Regions from separate parts of the Cellulomonas sp. GbtcB1 genome, predicted to be linked through region 1. Evidence: predicted binding sites of a transcription regulator. Region 1 holds the regulator's gene; the other holds the start of a gene.

What was found. Region 1 encodes LexA, which represses DNA repair genes until DNA is damaged. Its sites were predicted from a motif close to TCGAACANNTGTTCGA; they were not measured.
Region 2: ruvA (Holliday junction branch migration protein RuvA) is a predicted target of LexA. The motif match lies at 5,335-5,350, and genes of this name have one in related genera.

What each region holds. Positions count from the first base shown of each region.
Region 1 is NZ_JAGXJG010000008.1:66,901-76,318, reverse strand. Features, by position in the region: gene KVT14_RS04895 (AMP-binding protein) at 1-1,182, shown strand, start outside; gene KVT14_RS04890 (S9 family peptidase) at 1,267-3,291, opposite strand; gene nrdR (transcriptional regulator NrdR) at 3,448-3,957, opposite strand; gene KVT14_RS04880 (LysM peptidoglycan-binding domain-containing protein) at 4,449-4,844, opposite strand; gene lexA (transcriptional repressor LexA) at 5,100-5,843, shown strand; gene KVT14_RS04870 (aminotransferase class V-fold PLP-dependent enzyme) at 5,877-6,923, opposite strand; gene KVT14_RS04865 (LysR family transcriptional regulator) at 7,006-7,959, shown strand; gene KVT14_RS04860 (L-lactate dehydrogenase) at 7,956-8,924, opposite strand; gene KVT14_RS04855 (ATP-dependent DNA helicase) at 9,103-9,418, opposite strand, start outside.
Region 2 is NZ_JAGXJG010000041.1:18,754-28,171, forward strand. Features, by position in the region: gene KVT14_RS14260 (hypothetical protein) at 1-61, shown strand, start outside; gene pdxS (pyridoxal 5'-phosphate synthase lyase subunit PdxS) at 193-1,116, shown strand; gene KVT14_RS14270 (NUDIX domain-containing protein) at 1,224-1,742, shown strand; gene KVT14_RS14275 (pyridoxal phosphate-dependent aminotransferase) at 1,792-3,006, shown strand; gene pdxT (pyridoxal 5'-phosphate synthase glutaminase subunit PdxT) at 3,016-3,633, shown strand; gene KVT14_RS14285 (YebC/PmpR family DNA-binding transcriptional regulator) at 3,719-4,474, shown strand; gene ruvC (crossover junction endodeoxyribonuclease RuvC) at 4,654-5,226, shown strand; gene ruvA (Holliday junction branch migration protein RuvA) at 5,423-6,043, shown strand; gene ruvB (Holliday junction branch migration DNA helicase RuvB) at 6,060-7,091, shown strand; gene yajC (preprotein translocase subunit YajC) at 7,224-7,646, shown strand; gene secD (protein translocase subunit SecD) at 7,748-9,418, shown strand, end outside.

The sequences.
Region 1 (9,418 bases):
GCCCGCCGGACCCGGACCGCCCTGCGCGCCGCCCTCCCGGCCGGCACCCCGGTGTGGCACCGGCTGGTCGCGGAGGCCACCGCGCTCCCCGCCGGGACCCCCGGGCCGACGGCCGACGACGTGGCGCTGCTGCAGTACACCGGCGGCACCACCGGCACGCCCAAGGCCGCCGTGCTCACGCACCGGAACCTGGTCGCGAACGCGGTGCAGGGCCAGGCCTGGACCCAGGCCGAGCCGGGCACCGAGACGATCTACGGCGTGCTGCCGTTCTTCCACGCGTTCGGCCTGACGCTCTGCCTCACCTACGCCACCCGCGTCGGCGCGACCCTGGTGGCCTTCCCGAAGTTCGACCCGGCGACCGTGCTCGCCGCGCAGCGGCGCCGCCCCGGCACCTTCCTGCCGGCCGTGCCGCCGATGCTCGACCGCCTCGCCGCGGCCGCCGAGGCGAAGAAGGCCGACCTGTCGTCCTTCCGGTACGCGATCTCCGGCGCGATGTCGCTGTCGGCCGAGACCGCCGCCCGGTGGGAGCGGCTGACCGGCGGCCTCGTCATCGAGGGCTACGGCATGACCGAGACCTCCCCCGTCGCGCTCGGCAGCCCGCTGTCCCCCGCCCGCCGGCCCGGCGCGCTGGGCCTGCCGTTCCCGAGCACCGACGTCCGCGTGGTCGACCAGGAGGACCCGACCCGCGACGTCGCCCCGGGTGAGCAGGGCGAGCTGCTGATCCGCGGCCCGCAGGTGTTCTCCGGCTACTGGAACCGGCCCGAGGAGACCGCCGGCCAGCTGCTGCCCGGCGGCTGGCTGCGCACCGGCGACGTCGTCCGGCTCGACGACGACGGCTTCGTCGTCCTGGTCGACCGGATCAAGGAGATGATCGTCACCGGCGGCTTCAAGGTGTATCCGTCGCAGGTCGAGGACAAGCTCCGCGGCATGCCGGGGGTCCGGGACGTGGCCGTCGTAGGCCTCCCCGGCGGCGACCTCGGGGAGAAGGTCGTGGCCGCGATCGTCACCGAGCTCGGCGCGCACGTCGACATCGCGGCGGTGCGGGAGTGGTGCGGCGAGCGGCTGGCCCGGTACGCCGTGCCGCGTGAGCTCGTCATCCTCACCGAGCTGCCGCGGTCGCAGATCGGCAAGGTGCTGCGCCGGGTGGTCCGGGACGACCTGCTGGCGTCGTCCGCGGTCTGACGCCCGCCGCGCGCCCGACGAGGCCGCACGACGAGGGGCCCCGCACCGGAGAACCGGTGCGGGGCCCCTCGTCGTCGCGGGCGCTCAGCCCTGCGCGACCGGGAGCGTCCGCTCCCACCAGTCGAGCACGTGCTCGAACCGCACGAGCCGGTGCTGCGGGCGGCCCGACCGGGTCAGCTCGTGGCCCTCGCCCGGGAACAGCAGCAGCTCGGCCGGCACCCCGCGGCGCTTCAGCTCGACGAACCAGCGCTGGCCCTGCTCGACCGGGCACCGCCAGTCCTGCTCCGAGTGGATGACGAGCGTCGGCGTGGTCACGCGGGACACGTGCGCCATCGGCGACTGCGCCGCCACCTTCGCGCGGGACTCCTCGTCGTCGCCGTCGCCCAGGTACTCCAGGCCGAAGAACCAGCCGATGTCGCTCGACCCGACGAAGGACACCGGGTCGAGGAACCCGCGCTCGACGATCGCGCCGACGAACCGGTCGGTGCGGGTGGTGAGCCACGCGGTGAGGTAGCCGCCGTAGGAGCCGCCCATCACGCCGACCCGCTCGCCGTCGAGCGCCGGGTCCTCGAGGGCCGCGTCGAGCAGGGCGAGGACGTCGTCCGTGTCGACCGTGCCGAAGCCGTGCTGGATCGCCTTGCCGTGCGCCGACCCGTAGCCGGCCGCGCCGCGCGGGTTGCCGTAGACGACCGCGTAGCCGGCCTCGGCGAGAGTCTGCACCTCGTCGAACAGGCCGACCGTGTACTGGGCGTACGGGCCGCCGTGGATCATGAGGATCGTCGGGTGCGGGCCGGCGAACCGCTCCGGGTCCGGGGTGACGAGCCAGCCGTGCACCGGGTAGCCGTCGGGCGCGGTCGCGGTGACCTCGCGCGGCTCGCGGACCCGGCCGGTGGCGCGCAGCGGTGCCGACCAGTCGGTGAGGGCCCGGGTCTCCCCCGCGGCCAGGTCGACCGCGTGCAGGTCGCCGGACGTGACCGGGCCGGCCGCGGTGACCACGGCGACCGGTGCGTCGGTCGCCGCGGCGACGCCGTGGGCGACGAGGCCGGTGAGCAGGTCACGGGTCGAGCCGTCGGCGCGGTGCTCGCGCAGGACGACCGTGCCGCGGTGCAGCACGCCCGCGAGCACGCCGTCGGCGGTCACGGCGAACGTCCCGGGGTCGAGGTCGACGGCCTCGGCGTCGGTCAGCCGCTCCGGGGCGCCCGCGGGGGTCGGCGCGGCGTCGCCGGCGGCCAGCGGGAGGCGGAACAGCCCGGTCTGGGTCGCCACGAACTCCCGGCCCGACGTGCCCATGTCCTGGGCGAGCAGCCACAGGGCCGCACCGTCCGCCGACGGCAGCACGGCGGCGACGGCGAGCGTGCTGCCGGCGTCCGCGTCGGTGAGCGGGACGAGCGCGCCGTCGGCGTCCGGCGCGGTGTCCACGACGACCGCGTCCGAGCGCAGGTCCTGGTCCTTGCCGGTGTGCCGGGCCGCGACGGCGGCGACGTACCGGCCGCCGGGGAACCACGCGATCTGCTCGACGTCGGTGTCGCCGGACGTGATCTGACGGGCGGCGGGCTCGTCGTCCGCACCCGGCTGCGCGGCCCGTGCGTCGGGGTCGGCGGGCACGTCGACCACGAACAGCTGGCGGCGCTTGTCGCGCGTGAAGCCGACGCCATCGTTGCGGTACGGCAGCTCGGTGATGTGCCGGGGACGCTCCGCGCCGGAGTCGCCGTCGCCGTACCGGCCCTCCTCGGGCACGCGCGCGACGAAGGCGAGGGCCGAGCCGTCGGGCGAGAAGCGGGCGGACTGCACGCCCAGCGGGGCGTCGGTGAGCCGGACCGGCTCGCCGCCGGCGGCCTCGACCAGGAACAGCTGCGGGCGGCCCTTCGGCTCGGCGCGCAGGAACGCGACCCAGCGACCGTCCGGGGACACCTGGGGGTCGGTGTCGCGGTGGCCACGGGTCAGGCGCTGCGGCGGGGTCGCGCCGTCGGTGGCCACCCGCCAGAGCTGGCCGGTGTACTCGTCGGACTCGAGGTCCGGGGCGGTGCGGGCGACGACGGCGAAGGAGCCGTCAGGGGCGACCGCGGGGGTTCCGGGAGCGTGCAGGAGCGCGAGGTCAGCTGGGATCACGCAGCCGACGTTAATACGCTCGGGGCCCCCGCGGGGCCGGAGCCGCCGCCGCGGGGCCCGCGCGAGCCGGTGCGAGCCGGTGCGGGACGGGCCCGGACGGGTCCGTGCCCGGGCTCGGAGCGGACCACGGGCCGGTCCGGGCCGCCGGGCGACGCCTCAGGCGGTCGGGGCGTCCTCGGCCGGGGCGGGCGACGACGCGGCGCGGGCGGCGTCGGCCGCCTCGTTCTCCGCGCGCAGCACGGTGATCGCCGCCTCGAAGTCCTCGAGGCTGTTGAACGCCTGGTAGACGCTGGCGAACCGCAGGTAGGCCACCTCGTCCAGGTCGCGCAGCGGGCCGAGGATCGCGAGACCGATCTCGTACGCGTCGAGCTCGGCGCTCCCGCTCGCGCGCAGGTTCTCCTCGACGCGCTGGGCGAGCACCGCGAGGTCGTCGTCGCTGACCGGGCGGCCCTGGCAGGCCTTCCGGACGCCGTTGACGATCTTCTCCCGGCTGAACGGCTCCGTGGCGCCGGACCGCTTCACCACGGACAGGCTCGCGGTCTCGATCGTGGTGAACCGTCGGTTGCACTGCGGGCACTGGCGCCGGCGCCGGATCGACAGGCCGTCGTCCGACGTGCGGGAGTCGACGACGCGGGAGTCGGCGTGACGGCAGAACGGGCAGTGCATGGACGCCTCCTCCGGGATGTGGTGCACGCGTCGGGCCGGCGACCGCGGCGACGCGCGCCCGCCCGGACGACCGAGACACGGTAGGGCCCCGGGAGCGGGCGGTGCAAGGCGGATCCGCGGAGGGGTGAACGCGCAGTTCAGCGCCCCGGGAAAGCGGTGCCCGGACAGACGACGAGGGTGGCCGCTGCTGCGGCCACCCTCGTGGGGACGCCCCCGTCCCGTCTCGTCCGGACGACTCGCCTCGTCCGGACGGTTGCTGCACGCCTCTGCGCCCGGCCCGAGGGCCAGGACGACGACGCGTCCCTCGCGGCGAGCCCCCCAGCCAGCCGTTCGAGGTGGCACCACAGTAGAGGCGCGCCGGCCAATTACGCAAGCACAGAGTGCCGTAATCCGTTCGAGACCTCCATGCCCGGTTGACCAGCAGCTTCGGAACCCCGTCGCGCTGCGATGAGACCGTCGCTCACCGCCGCCTGGCTGTGTCCGACGGGACGTCAGGAGCCGGCGGGAAGCAGCAGGACCTGACCGGCCTGGAGCGAGGCGTCCGCCAGACCGTTGAGCTCCTGCAGGCCGAGGACGACGTCCCGCACATCCTCCCCCGGCCCCGCCACGCTCGCGGCGATCGCCCACAGCGTCTCGCCCGACTGCACGGCGTGCGTCGTCACCTCGGTGGCGCGCTCCGGGGCCTCGGCCACCGCGCGGCCGCCCACGAGGCCGCCGAGCACGACCGCCAGGCCCAGGAGGGTGACGACGACGCGACCGCGCCGCGTCAGGTGGAGGCGGCCCTCGCCACCTGCGGCGACCGGCCGACGCGCATCCCCGTCGCGTCGGGCGGGCGCCTGCCGGCGCGCCGGACGGGCGATCCCCGGGTGTGCTGCGATCGCGCTCATCCCCACCACTTCCCTCCTGGGCCGCCGGGCGACCCGAGTCGAACACCTGTTCGTTCGAACGCTTGTACGATGGAACCACACCCCACCGACGATGTCGAGACACGATCGAACAGGTGTTTGATCCCGTCCGTCCGTCCCCCTACGCTCGGTGACGTCGGGTACAGCGCACCACGAGGCACTGACACGCCCGCCCGACGGACCGCCGCGGACCCACCTGCAGGCGGCTGACCTGGGCGGACGGGACGGGAGCGGGACATGGCGAGCGACGGGACGGGCACCGCGGCGGGCCTCGGCGAGGTGGCCGTGGCCGAGCTCGGGGACGGCGACGGCCTCACGCCGCGCCAGCGGCTGGTCCTCGAGACGGTGCGCGCGTCGGTCGAGTCGCGCGGCTACCCGCCGAGCATGCGGGAGATCGGCGACGCCGTCGGCCTCACCAGCCCGTCGAGCGTCAAGCACCAGCTCACCGCGCTCGAGCGCAAGGGCTACCTGCGCCGCGACCCGAACCGGCCGCGCGCGATCGAGGTCGTCCAGCCGGACGACTCGCGCGGCGTCGCGCCGCTCCCCGGCGTCGCCGGCATCATGGGGATCGGCGACGCCGACTCCGCCGCGCGCGAGGGCGCGCCCGAGGCGGCGTACGTGCCCGTGGTGGGGCGGATCGCCGCCGGCGGCCCGATCCTCGCCGAGCAGCTCGTCGAGGACGTGTTCCCGCTCCCCCGCCAGCTCGTGGGCACGGGCGAGCTGTTCCTGCTCAAGGTCGTCGGGGACTCGATGGTCGACGCCGCGATCTGCGACGGCGACTGGGTCGTGGTCCGCCGGCAGCCCGTCGCCGAGAACGGCGAGATCGTCGCCGCGATGCTCGACGGCGAGGCGACGGTCAAGACGCTCAAGCGCGCGGACGGCCACGTGTGGCTGCTGCCGCAGAACCCCGCGTACTCGCCGATCGACGGCGACCACGCGCAGGTGCTCGGCCGCGTCGTCTCGGTGCTGCGCTCCCTCTGACGCGGCACCGGCCGGGCGCGACCCGGCCGGCGGTCAGACCTCCCCGTGCAGCGCGGTGAGCGCGCGCTGCACGTCCGCGGCGTCGTTCCAGACGTGGAACGCCAGCCGCACCCGCCCGGCGCGCCCGGCGACCCGGCAGCCCGCCGCCACCAGAGCTCCGCGACGCCGCCCCTCCGGGTCGGGCAGCGTCACGATCGCGCTGCCACCGGGCCCGAGCCCGAGACCCGCGCGGAAGGCGTCGGCGAGCCCGACGGCGTGCGCCTGGACGGCGTCCCGGTCCGCACCCGCGAACACGTCCAGCGACTCGGCGGCGCCGAGCCACGCCTGCCACGCCGGCGACACGTCGAACCGCCGCGCGTCCCCCGCCAGCCGCATCTCGGGCCCGTAGCAGGACGCCCAGGGGTCGTCGCCCGCGTACCAGCCCGCGTGCACGGGGACCAGCGCGTCCTGCGCCTCCGCCCGCACGGTGAGGAAGCCCGTCCCGCGCGGGGCGCACAGCCACTTGTACGCCGCGGTCACGCTCACGTCGTACCGGGACGCGTCGACGCGGCGCCACCCCGCTGCCTGGGTGAGGTCGCACAGCGTCCGGCTGCCCGCCGCCCGCGCCGCCGCGAGCACCGCGTCGTCGTCGAGCACCGCGCCGGTCGCCGACTGCACCAGCGAGTAGGCGACCAGGTCGACACCCGGCACGACGGCCTCGGCCAGCCGGTCCGCGGGCACGTGCTCGACCCGCAGCCGGCCCTGCGCGAGGAAGGGGAACACCACCGAGCTGAAGTCGCCGTCGACGCACAGCACGCGCGCGCCGTCCGGGAGCGACGCCGCGACCACCGCGGCCATCGCCGAGACCTGCGACCCGATCGCCACCCGGTCGGCGGGCACGTCCACCAGCGCCGCGAACCGCTCGCGCGCGGTCACCACCGCCTGCTCGTACCGCGCCACGTCGAGGCCGCCCGACGACCACCGGTCCACGTCCTCGCGCAGCGCGCGGGCGGTGCGACGGGGTGCGACGCCCGCCGTGGCCGCGTCGAGGTGCCCCGGAACCGGGTCGAAGTCGGATCGGAGATCGTCGAGCGTGCGCATGGTTCCAGGCTCACCGATCGGCACGCATGCGAGCAACGACCAGTTCATCATCAACCCATGCGGCGCACTTATGCTTCGGCGCATGGTCTCCCGGAGCCTCGACGCCGCCGCGCTGCGCCTCGTCCGCGCCGTCCAGGACACCGGCAGCGTCACCGCCGCCGCGCGGGAGCTCGGCCTGACGCAGCCGGCGGCGAGCCAGCAGCTGCGTGCCGTCGAGCGGCTGGTGGGCACGCCGGTCGTGGTGCGCGCCGGGCGCGGGGTCCGGCTGACCGAGGCCGGTCAGGTGCTCGCCCGCAACGCGTCGGCCGTCCAGTCCGCGCTGGACGCGACCCTGGAGGAGGTCGCGGCCGTCGCCAGCCTGCGCGCCGGCCGGGTCCGGGTCGCCGCGTTCCCCTCGGCTGCGGCCACGCTGCTCCCGAGCGCGCTCGCCGCGCTGCGCACCGCCCACCCGGGGATCGGGGTCACGCTCGTGGAGGCGGAGCCGCCGGAGGCGCTGGCCGAGCTCGCCGCCGGCCGGGTGGACGTCGCCGTGACGTTCCGCGACGCGCTGCCGGACCCGCGCCCGGCGGACGACGACCGGCTGCGGCGCGTCCCCCTGCTGCGGGACGAGGTGCTCGTCGTGCTGCCCGCGTCCGACGGCCGCGCCGCCGGCGAGCCGGTCGACCTCGCCGGCCTGGCCGACCGGCCGTGGATCGCGGGCTGCCCGCAGTGCCGCGCGCAGCTCGTCGGCACCTGCGCCCGCGCCGGCTTCGCCCCGCGGGTCGACTTCGCGACCGACGACTACCTGGCGGTGCTCGGCCTGGTCCGGGCCGGGCTCGGCGTGGCGACCCTGCCGGGCCTGGCGCTGGCCGCGCTGCCGCACCCGGGCGTCACGGTGCACCCCGCCCGGCCCGGCGCCGCGCGGCTCGTGGAGGCCGTCGGCGAGGCGGGCACCGCGCGGGTGCCCGCCGTGGTCGCCGCGCTGGCGGCGCTGCGCGAGGCCGCGACGGCGGTGCGGCACCCGCACGTGCGGGTGCCGCGTCCGCGCACCGCCTAGAGCCCGAACCGGCGGGCGACCGCGCGCAGCTGCTCGCCCGAGCGGCGGAGCCCCGCGAGCTCGTCGGTCGACATCGGGACCTGCAGCCGCTCGCCGACGCCGGAGCGCCCGACGATCGACGGGACCGACAGGCAGACGTCGCTGATCCCGTGGTAGCCGTCGAGCAGCGACGACACCGGCAGGATGCGGCGCTCGTCCTTGACGATCGCCTCGATGATCCGCGAGCCCGCGAGCGCCACCGCGTAGTTCGTCGCGCCCTTGCCGGCGATGATCCGGTAGGCCGAGTCGACGACCTCGCGGGCGATCGACTCGCGGACCTCGTGGGTGAGCGGCACGTGGCCCTCGATCGCGTTCCAGTCGAGGATCGGCACGCCGCCGATGGTCGCCGAGGACCACAGCGGCAGCTCGGTGTCGCCGTGCTCGCCCGCGATGTAGGCGTGCACGTTCTGCACGGCGACGCCGGTGTACTGCGCGATGAGGTACCGCAGCCGCGAGGAGTCGAGCACCGTGCCGGACCCGAACAGCTGCGTCGGCGGCAGGCCGGAGAACTTCAGGGCGGCGTACGTGACGATGTCGACCGGGTTCGTCACCATCACGTACACGGCGTTCGGCGCGACCTCGACGAGCGAGGGCAGGATCTTCTTGACCAGGGCGATGGTCGCCTCGGCCAGGTCGATCCGGGTCTGCCCGGGCTTCTGCTTGGCGCCCGCGGTGATCATGACGACGTCGGCGTCGGCGCACGCGGCGATGTCGTCCGACCCGATGACCTCGGCCATCGGCATGAACTGGATGCCGTGCCCGAGGTCCAGCGCCTCGGCCTCGACCTTCGCCTTGTTGATGTCGTAGAGCACGACGCTGCGGGCCGCGCCGCGCATGAGCGCCGCGTAGGCCATGGTCGACCCGACCGCGCCCGCGCCGACGACCGCCAGCTTGGTGGTGCGGCGGGGCTGCAGGGGCGTGCCCACCAGACCCAGCTCGTCGCCCTCGACGTCGTCGATCTGCTCGCTCACGGCGGTCCTCCCGTACGTGCTGCCCGTGCTCGCGCGCCGGTCGGCGCGCTGGTCACGAGGCTAGCGGGCCCACCCGCCCGGGCGCGCCCCGGGCGGGGGCCCCGGGCGCGTCGCGGGGCCGCGGACGCCCTGGTCAGGCGGTCGGCGCGGGCGCCGCGAGCCGGCGGAGCGCCCCCAGGGCCACCTCGCGGTCGGTCGTCCGCCAGAACGCCGGCAGCGACCGCGTGAGGAACTCCCCGTACCGGGCCGTCGACAGCCGGGGGTCGAGCACCGCGACGACGCCCCGGTCCCCCGTCGACCGGATCAGCCGCCCCGCGCCCTGGGCGAGCAGCAGCGCGGCGTGCGTCGCCGCCACCGACATGAAGCCGTTGCCGCCGGAGGCCGCCACCGCCTCCGACCGGGCCGACTTCACCGGGTCGTCCGGCCGCGGGAACGGGATGCGGTCGATG
Region 2 (9,418 bases), on a different contig from region 1:
GCTGGACGACGCGTGGCCCGCCGCGCTCGGCCGGCCCGGGCAGCCGCCGGCCGCCGCCTGACGGCCGGCACCGGTCGCGCCGCCGGTCGCCCCGGCGCCCGCGCGCGCCCCGTGGACGCCCGCCCGCCGCACCGCCCGGCGCGACTACGATGGGACCCGGAAACTCCCCTGAGCCGAACTGCGAGGACCTCCGTGACCACCGACACCAGCCAGCCCGCCACCGGCACCGACGTCCCCGCGGTGGGCACCGCCCGCGTGAAGCGCGGTATGGCGGAGATGCTCAAGGGCGGCGTGATCATGGACGTCGTCACGGCCGAGCAGGCCAAGATCGCCGAGGACGCCGGCGCGGTCGCCGTCATGGCGCTCGAGCGGGTGCCCGCCGACATCCGCGCCCAGGGCGGCGTCGCGCGCATGAGCGACCCGGACCTCATCGACGGCATCGTCAGCACGGTGTCGATCCCGGTCATGGCGAAGGCCCGCATCGGCCACTTCGTCGAGGCGCAGGTGCTGCAGAGCCTCGGCGTGGACTACGTCGACGAGTCCGAGGTGCTCACCCCGGCCGACTACGCGCACCACATCGACAAGTGGCAGTTCACCGTGCCGTTCGTCTGCGGCGCGACCAACCTGGGCGAGGCGCTGCGCCGCATCACCGAGGGTGCGGCGATGATCCGCTCCAAGGGCGAGGCCGGCACCGGCGACGTGTCGAACGCGACCACCCACATGCGGACCATCCGCGACGAGATCCGCCGGCTGTCCTCGCTGCCCGAGGACGAGCTGTTCCTCGCCGCCAAGGAGCTGCAGGCGCCGTACGACCTCGTGGTCGAGGTGGCCCGCGCCGGCAAGCTGCCGGTCGTGCTGTTCACCGCGGGCGGCATCGCCACCCCCGCCGACGCGGCGATGATGCGCCAGCTCGGCGCCGAGGGCGTGTTCGTCGGCTCCGGCATCTTCAAGTCGGGCAACCCGGCGCAGCGCGCCGCGGCGATCGTCAAGGCCACCACCTTCTACGACGACCCGGACGTCATCGCGAAGGTCTCCCGCGGCCTGGGCGAGGCGATGGTCGGCATCAACGTGGACGACGTCCCGGTGCCGCACCGCCTGGCCGAGCGCGGCTGGTGACCCACCCCGTGCCGACCGACGGCCCGTCGACCCCCGCGGGGGCCGGCGGGCCGTCGCCGTCGGGGGCGCCGGCGGCGACCACCGGGTCCTCGCTCGGCGCCGACTGGGTGCTGGGCGAGGACGGCCTGCGGTTCCGCCGGGCCGCGCGCGTGCTGCTGGTCGACGCCGAGGACCGGCTGCTGCTGGTCCGCGGGCACGACGTCGACCAGCCCGAGCGGTCCTGGTGGTTCACCGTCGGCGGCGGGATCGACCCGGGGGAGTCCGCGCGCGAGGCGGCGGTGCGCGAGGTCCGGGAGGAGACCGGCCTGCTGCTGGACGACGCCGCGCTCGTGGGCCCGGTGCTCACCCGGTCCGCGCTGTTCGACTTCTACGCCGAGCACTGCCGCCAGGACGAGGAGTTCTTCCTGGCGCGGGTCGCCGACGCGGTGGACACCGCGACGATCGCGCGCGACGGCTGGACCGAGGTCGAGCTGGACGTGCTGGACGAGCTGCGCTGGTGGCACCTGGACGAGCTGGCCGCCGAGACGCGCGAGGTGTTCCCCGAGGGGCTGCCGGACCTCGTCCGGCCGCTGCTGGCGGGCTGGGACGGGTCCGTGCGGCACCTCGGCCTGCAGCGCGACGACTGACGTTACCGGGGAGTAACGTCCGGGCCTGGTTCTCGGCTAGGGTCGGCCGGTGCCCATCTCGACCTCGCCCGTGACCCGCATGCACCGCAGCGGCATCCGCACCCTCATGGAGCTCGCCATGCGCGACCCGGAGGCGATCCGCCTGGAGATTGGCGAGCCCGACGTGCCGACGCCCGCGCACGTCGTCGCCGCGGCGGGCCGGGACGCCGCCGCGGGGCACACCGCGTACACGTCGAGCACCGGCACCCCCGAGCTGCGGGCCGCGCTGGCCGAGAAGGTGCGCCGGGTCAACGGCCTCGACGTCACCGCCTCGGACGTGGTCGTGACGCACGGCGCGATGCACGGGCTGGCCATGGCGATCAACGCGCTCGCCGGCCCGGGGGACCAGGTGCTGCTGCCCGACCCCGAGTTCCCGAACTGGCGGATGGCCGCCGTGGCCGCCGGGGTCGACGTCGCGACCTACCCGGCGCACGCCGCGAACGGCTTCGTGCCGACCCTCGAGGACATCGCCGCGGCGATCACGCCCGCCACGCGGGTGATCGTCGTCTGCTCGCCGAACAACCCCACCGGCGCGATGTACCCGCCGGAGCTGCTGGCCGGCGTCGTCGAGCTGGCCCGCGAGCGGGACCTGTGGGTGTTCTCGGACGAGTGCTACGAGGCGATCACCTTCGACCGCCCGCACGCCAGCCCCGCCGCCTTCGACACCGACGGCCGGGTGCTCACGTTCTTCAGCTTCTCCAAGACGTACGCGATGACCGGCTGGCGGCTCGGCTACGTCGTGTCCCGCGACCCGGGCGTGATCGACCTGCTCGGCCAGGTCGCCGAGGCGACCGTCGCCTGCCCGTCCTCGGTCAGCCAGCGGGCCGCGCTCGCCGCGCTGACCGGCCCGCAGGACGACGTGACCGCGGCGGTCGACTCGTACCGGGAGCGGCGCGACGCCGCGGTCGCGCTGCTGGACGCGCGCGCCATCCCGTCCGTGCGGCCGCAGGGCGCGTTCTACCTCATGGTCGACGTGTCGGCCGCGATGCGGGACTCCGAGGCGTTCGCGCTGCGGCTGCTCGCCGACCGGCACGTGTCGGTGTCCCCGGGGTCGGCGTTCGGGCCGGGCGGCGAGGGCATGGTGCGGGTGTCGCTGGCCGCCGAGCGCGGCGCGCTGCTCGAGGGCCTGTCCCGGCTCGCCGACGCGGTGGCCGACTGGTCCCGCACGGGTGCGGCGGCCGCGGCCGTCGGCGGCGGTGCGCTGGCCGGCGTCGCCGATTCGTAGGATGTGCGGGTGACCGCCACCCCCACCATCGGTGTCCTGGCCCTGCAGGGCGACGTCCGCGAGCACCTCGCCGCGCTGCGCGCGACCGGGGCCGAGGCCGTCCCGGTGCGCCGCGAGTCCGAGCTCGACGCCGTCGACGGCCTGGTGCTGCCCGGCGGCGAGTCGACGACGATCGACAAGCTGCTGCGCGCGTTCGACCTCGACGTGCCCGTGCGGAAGCGGCTCGAGGCAGGCATGCCCGCCTACGGGTCGTGCGCCGGGATGATCCTGCTCGCCGACCGGATCGTCGGCGGCATCGACGGGCAGCGCACCCTGGGCGGGCTCGACGTCACCGTGCGCCGCAACGCGTTCGGGCGCCAGGTCGACTCGTTCGAGACCGACCTGACCATCGACGGCGTCCCGGACAGCGCGGCGGACCCGGTGCACGCCGTGTTCATCCGCGCGCCCTGGGTCGACGAGGTCGGCCCGGCCGCGACCGCGCTCGCCCGCGTGGAGTCGGGGCCCGCCGCCGGTAGGATCGTCGCGGTGCGCCAGGGCTCGTTGCTCGCCACGTCCTTCCACCCGGAGGTGACGGGGGACACGCGGGTGCACCGGCTGTTCGTCGAGATCGTCCGCGACGCCCTGTGAGAGCGGGGGCGCGCTCCGCTGCCGGAGCGCGCCGCACCGCCGGCCCGGGCAGCGCCGGGGCGGCGCGGGAAACGAGAGGGAAGCGATGTCGGGTCACTCCAAGTGGGCCACCACCAAGCACAAGAAGGCCGTGATCGACGCGAAGCGCGGCAAGCTCTTCGCGAAGCTGATCAAGAACATCGAGGTCGCCGCGCGCACCGGCGGTGGTGACCCCGCGGGCAACCCGACGCTGTTCGACGCCATCCAGAAGGCCAAGAAGACCTCGGTCCCCAACGACAACATCGAGCGTGCCGTCAAGCGCGGCTCGGGTGCCGAGGCCGGCGGCGCGGACTACCAGACGATCCTCTACGAGGGCTACGGCCCCGGCGGCGTCGCGTTCCTGGTCGAGTGCCTCACCGACAACCGGAACCGCGCGGCGGCCGACGTGCGCGTCGCGTTCACCCGCAGCGGCGGCCAGATGGCCGACCCGGGCTCGGTGGCGTACCTGTTCTCGCGCAAGGGCGTCGTCATGGTCCCCAAGGAGGGCACCACCGAGGACGACGTCATGCTGACCGTGCTCGACGCGGGCGCCGAGGAGGTCAACGACGCGGGCGAGGCCTTCGAGGTGCTCTCCGAGGCCACGGACCTCGTCAAGGTGCGCACGGCGCTGCAGGAGGCCGGCATCGAGTACGACTCGGCCGACGTCGTGTTCTACCCGGCCACGCAGATCGAGGTGGACGCCGAGGGCGCCCGCAAGATCCTGCGGCTGATCGACGCGCTCGAGGACTCGGACGACGTGCAGAACGTCTACGCGAACTTCGACGCCTCCGACGAGGTCATGGCGGAGCTCGAGGACGACTGACGTCCCCTCGGCCGCTGCCGCACCGACGACGCCCCGCCCCGGACCCCCGGGCGCGGGGCGTCGTCGCGTCCGGGCGGTGGTCGCCTGGCGCGGGCTGGAGATGAGTGGAGCGTTGTGCCGAGACACGCCGGGCGTGTCGGGCAGAACGCTCCACTGAACAGGGCTGCGAGGATGGGGGCGTGCGCGTACTCGGTGTGGACCCCGGACTCACCCGCTGCGGGCTGGGCGTGGTCGACGGGCTGCCCGGCCGGAAGGTGCGGATGGTGGCCGTCGGGGTCGCGCAGAGCGCGCCGGCCGCCGACATCGACCAGCGGCTGCTCGTCATCGCCGCGACCATCGACGAGTGGCTCGAGGAGCACGCCCCCGACGCGCTGGCGGTCGAGCGGGTGTTCGCGCAGCACAACGTCAGCACCGTGATGGGCACCGCCCAGGTCGCCGGCATCGCGATGCTCGCGGCGGCGCGCCGGAAGATCCCGGTCGCGATGCACACGCCGTCCGAGGTGAAGGCCGCCGTCACGGGCAGCGGCCGGGCCGCGAAGCCGCAGGTGCAGTCGATGGTGCAGCGGCTGCTGTCCCTCGACGAGCTGCCGCGGCCCGCCGACGCCGCCGACGCGCTCGCCCTGGCGATCTGCCACCTGTGGCGCCCGGCCGGCGCGGTCGGCGCCCCGCAGCGCGCCCCGGGCTCGATGACCGCCGCGCAGCGCGCGTGGGCCCAGGCCGAGCAGGCGGCCCGCCGGGTCCCGTCGCGCTGACCCCGACCCGCAGCTCGGGTGGAGCGTTCTGCCGGGACGCGGCGCGCGTGGGCAGAACGCTCCACCCGTCTCCACCCGGCCGCGCGGACCGCGCCGGCCGCGTGTCGTTCGTACACCTGTTCGCACGCGTGGCAGACTGCACGGCGGGCGCCCGGCCACGCCGGTCCCGCGCCCGCCGCGACTGGGAGGAGCCGGAGTGATCGCCTCGGTGCACGGGACCGTGCAGGCCGTGCGGCTGGACGCCGCCGTCGTGGAGGTCGGCGGCGTCGGCATGCTCGTGCAGGCGACCCCGGCGACGCTCGCGGGCCTGCGGGTCGGGGCGACCGCCACGCTGCACACCTCGCTGGTGGTGCGCGAGGAGTCGCTGACCCTGTTCGGGTTCGCGGACGACGACGAGCGCGAGGTCTTCGAGGTGCTGCAGCAGGTCAGCGGCGTGGGCCCGCGGCTCGCGCTGGCGATGCTCGCGGTGCACACCCCGGACGGGCTGCGCCGCGCGGTCGCCACCGAGGACCTGGCCGCGCTCAAGCGGGTGCCGGGCATCGGGCAGAAGGGCGCGCAGCGGATCGTGCTGGAGCTCGCCGACCGGCTCGGCGCCCCGGCCCCGGTCGCGCTCGCCGGCGGCGGGGCGGCCACGGCCGGGCCGGCCGACCGCCGCGACCAGGTGGTCGACGCGCTCGTGGGCCTGGGCTGGAACCAGAAGGCCGCCGCCGACGCGGTCGCCGCCGTGCTCGACGGCAGCGACGAGCCCGTAGGCGAGGCCGAGGTGGCGGGCGTGCTGCGCGCGGCGCTGCGCACCCTGGGCGGCGGCCGTGGCTGACGAGGTCGACCTCGGCGTGGACGTCGACCCGGCGGACTCGGTCGTGCGCCCCGGCGCCGACGACCTGGAGCGCGCCGCAGAGGCGGCGCTGCGCCCGCGGCACCTCGACGAGTTCGTCGGCCAGAAGGTCGTGCGCGAGCAGCTGTCGCTCGTGCTGCAGGCCGCCCTCGGCCGCGGCCGGGCGCCCGACCACGTGCTGCTGTCCGGCCCGCCCGGGCTCGGCAAGACGACGCTCGCCATGATCATCGCCGCCGAGCTCGGCACCTCGCTGCGCGTCACCAGCGGCCCCGCGATCCAGCACGCCGGCGACCTCGCCGCGATCCTCTCCTCGCTGGAGGAGAACGAGGTGCTGTTCATCGACGAGATCCATCGGCTCGCTCGGCCCGCCGAGGAGCTGCTCTACGTCGCGATGGAGGACTTCCGGGTCGACGTGGTGGTGGGCAAGGGCGCGGGCGCGAGCGCGATCCCGCTGGCGCTGCCGCCGTTCACCGTCGTCGGCGCCACCACGCGCGCCGGTCTGCTCCCGGCGCCGCTGCGCGACCGGTTCGGGTTCACGGGGCATCTGGACTTCTACGCCGACGACGAGCTGGAGCGGGTGCTGGTCCGGTCGGCGGGGCTGCTGGGCGTGCCGCTCGCGCACGAGGCGGCCGCCGAGATCGCCTCCCGGTCCCGCGGCACCCCGCGGATCGCCAACCGGCTGCTGCGCCGGGTGCGCGACTGGGCGCAGGTCCGCGGTGACGGCACGCTCTCGCTCGACGCGGCGCGCGCGGCGCTCGAGGTGTACGAGGTGGACCGGCGCGGGCTCGACCGGCTCGACCGGTCGGTGCTGACGGCGTTGTGCACCCGGTTCGGCGGCGGCCCGGTCGGGCTCACCACGCTGGCCGTGGCGGTGGGCGAGGAGCCGGAGACCGTCGAGACCGTCGCCGAGCCGTTCCTCGTGCGCGAGGGGCTGATCGGCCGGACCCCGCGCGGGCGCGTCGCGACGCCCGAGGCGTGGGCGCACCTGGGGCTGTCCGCGCCGACCCCGGCGGATACGCTGTTCGGCTGAGACCCCCGCGCGCCGCGGCGGCACGAACAGGTCCCGCACAGGGAACCGGCGCGCGCCCGCGGTCGTTAGGAGCCCGGAGCCGTGGCGCCTAGACTGCGGCCGACGTCGTACGCAGTCAGGAGCTGTTTCTTCGTGGACCCGACCTTCCTCATCATCCTCGTCATCGGCCTCGGGGCGATGTGGCTGCTGTCCAGCCGCCAGCGCAAGGCGCAGCGGGAGCAGCTCAGCTTCCGCGACAACCTGCAGCCCGGCCAGCGGGTGATGACCGGCTCGGGCATGTACGGCACGGTCGTCGAGGTCGACGGCGACGAGGTCACCCTCGAGTCGACGCCCGGCCAGCAGTCCGTGTGGATCAAGGCCGCGATCGCGCGCCTCGTCGAGCCGCCGGTGGCCGACGAGGACGAGACCGACGAGGTCGACGGCGACGACGCCGAGTGGCGCGACGAGCCGGGCGCCATCCCGCCGGGCCGGATCGACGTCCCGGACGACCTCTCCTCGCTGCAGCCGCCGCGTGACGACGAGGGCCCCGACAGCACCAAGAAGCCCCAGCAGTAGTCGACCGGGCGTCCCACCTCCGCCGCAGGCGGGGGAGGGACGCCCTTCATCCGCACCGCCCGCCGTCCGCGGGCGGTGCGCGCACGAGAGAAGACGGTCCGTTGGCCCCACCCACACGCCGCCGCCACCCGGCGCGCATCCTGCTCACGCTCGCCGTGATCACGGTCGCCGTGTTCGGCGCGATCTTCGCCGGCACCAAGCTGTCGGACGCGACCTGGACGCCCAAGCTCGCCCTCGACCTCGAGGGCGGCACGCAGCTCATCCTGGCGCCGGTCGCCCAGGACGAGTCCCGCGTCACGTCGGAGACCATCGCCCAGGCGATCGAGGTCATCCGGCAGCGCGTCGACTCGTCCGGCGTGGCCGAGGCGGAGATCAGCTCGCAGGGCGGGTCCAACATCGTCGTGGCCCTCCCGGGCCGCCCGAGCGAGGAGACGCTGGACCTCGTCCGCACCTCCGCGCAGATGGAGTTCCGGCCGGTCCTGACCTACGGCGCGGCGACGCCCACGGCGACCCCGTCGGCCAGCCCCACGGACGGCGCCACGGAGCCCTCGGACCAGCCGACGAAGGCGGCCCCGGACTCCGCGAGCGACGCCGAGTACTACATCACCCCCGCCGTGCAGGCGGAGTACGACGCCCTCGACTGCACCGACCCCGCGAACCTCACGGGCGGCAAGCAGGTCGCGGCCGACGCGGCGATGGTCACCTGCGACCCGGACGGCACCGTCAAGTACATCCTCGGCCCGGTCGAGGTCGAGGGCTCGCACATCGCGAACGCCAGCTCCGGCCTGCAGGTCAGCCAGTCCGGCGCGGTCACCAACAACTGGGCGGTGAACCTGGAGTTCGACCGGACCGGCACCCGCCAGTTCGCGGACGTCACCGAGCGGCTCCAGGGCCTGTCGTCGCCGCAGAACCAGTTCGCGATCGTGCTCGACGGCCTGGTCATCTCGGCCCCGTCGCTCGACCCGGGCGTCATCATCTCGGACGGCAAGGCGGAGATCTCGGGCTCGTTCACCCGGGACTCCGCGACGGCCCTCGCCAACCAGCTGAAGTTCGGCGCGCTGCCTCTGAGCTTCGAGGTGCAGAGCGAGGAGCAGATCTCCGCGACGCTCGGCTCCGAGCAGCTGGAGAAGGGTCTGATCGCCGGCCTCATCGGCCTGATCCTGGTCGTCATCTACTCGCTGTTCCAGTACCGCGCGCTCGGCCTGGTGACGGTCGCGTCGCTGGTCATCGCGGCGGTGCTCACGTACGGCGTGATCACGCTGCTGTCCTGGACCCAGGGGTACCGGCTGTCGCTGCCCGGCGTCGCCGGTCTGATCGTCGCCATCGGCATCACCGCGGACTCGTTCATCGTCTACTTCGAGCGCATCCGCGACGAGCTGCGCGAGGGCCGGACCCTGGTCGCCGCCGTCGACCGCGCGTGGGAGCGCGCGCGCCGCACGATCCTGGCGTCCGACGCGGTGAACTTCCTGGCCGCCGTGGTCCTCTACTTCCTCGCGGTCGGATCGGTGCGCGGCTTCGCGTTCACCCTCGGGCTGACCACGCTGCTCGACCTGCTCATCGTGTTCACGTTCACCCACCCGGTGATGAAGCTGATCGCGAAGACCCGGTTCTTCGGCAGCGGCCACCCGCTGTCCGGCCTCGACCCGCGCCGGCTCGGCGCGCCCGAGTCGACCCGCTACGTCGGCCGCGGCCGCGTGGCGACGGGCCGTCGCGCGGACGCCGACGCCCCGGCGGAGGAGCCCGCCGACCTCGGCGCCCGGACCTCGACGCTG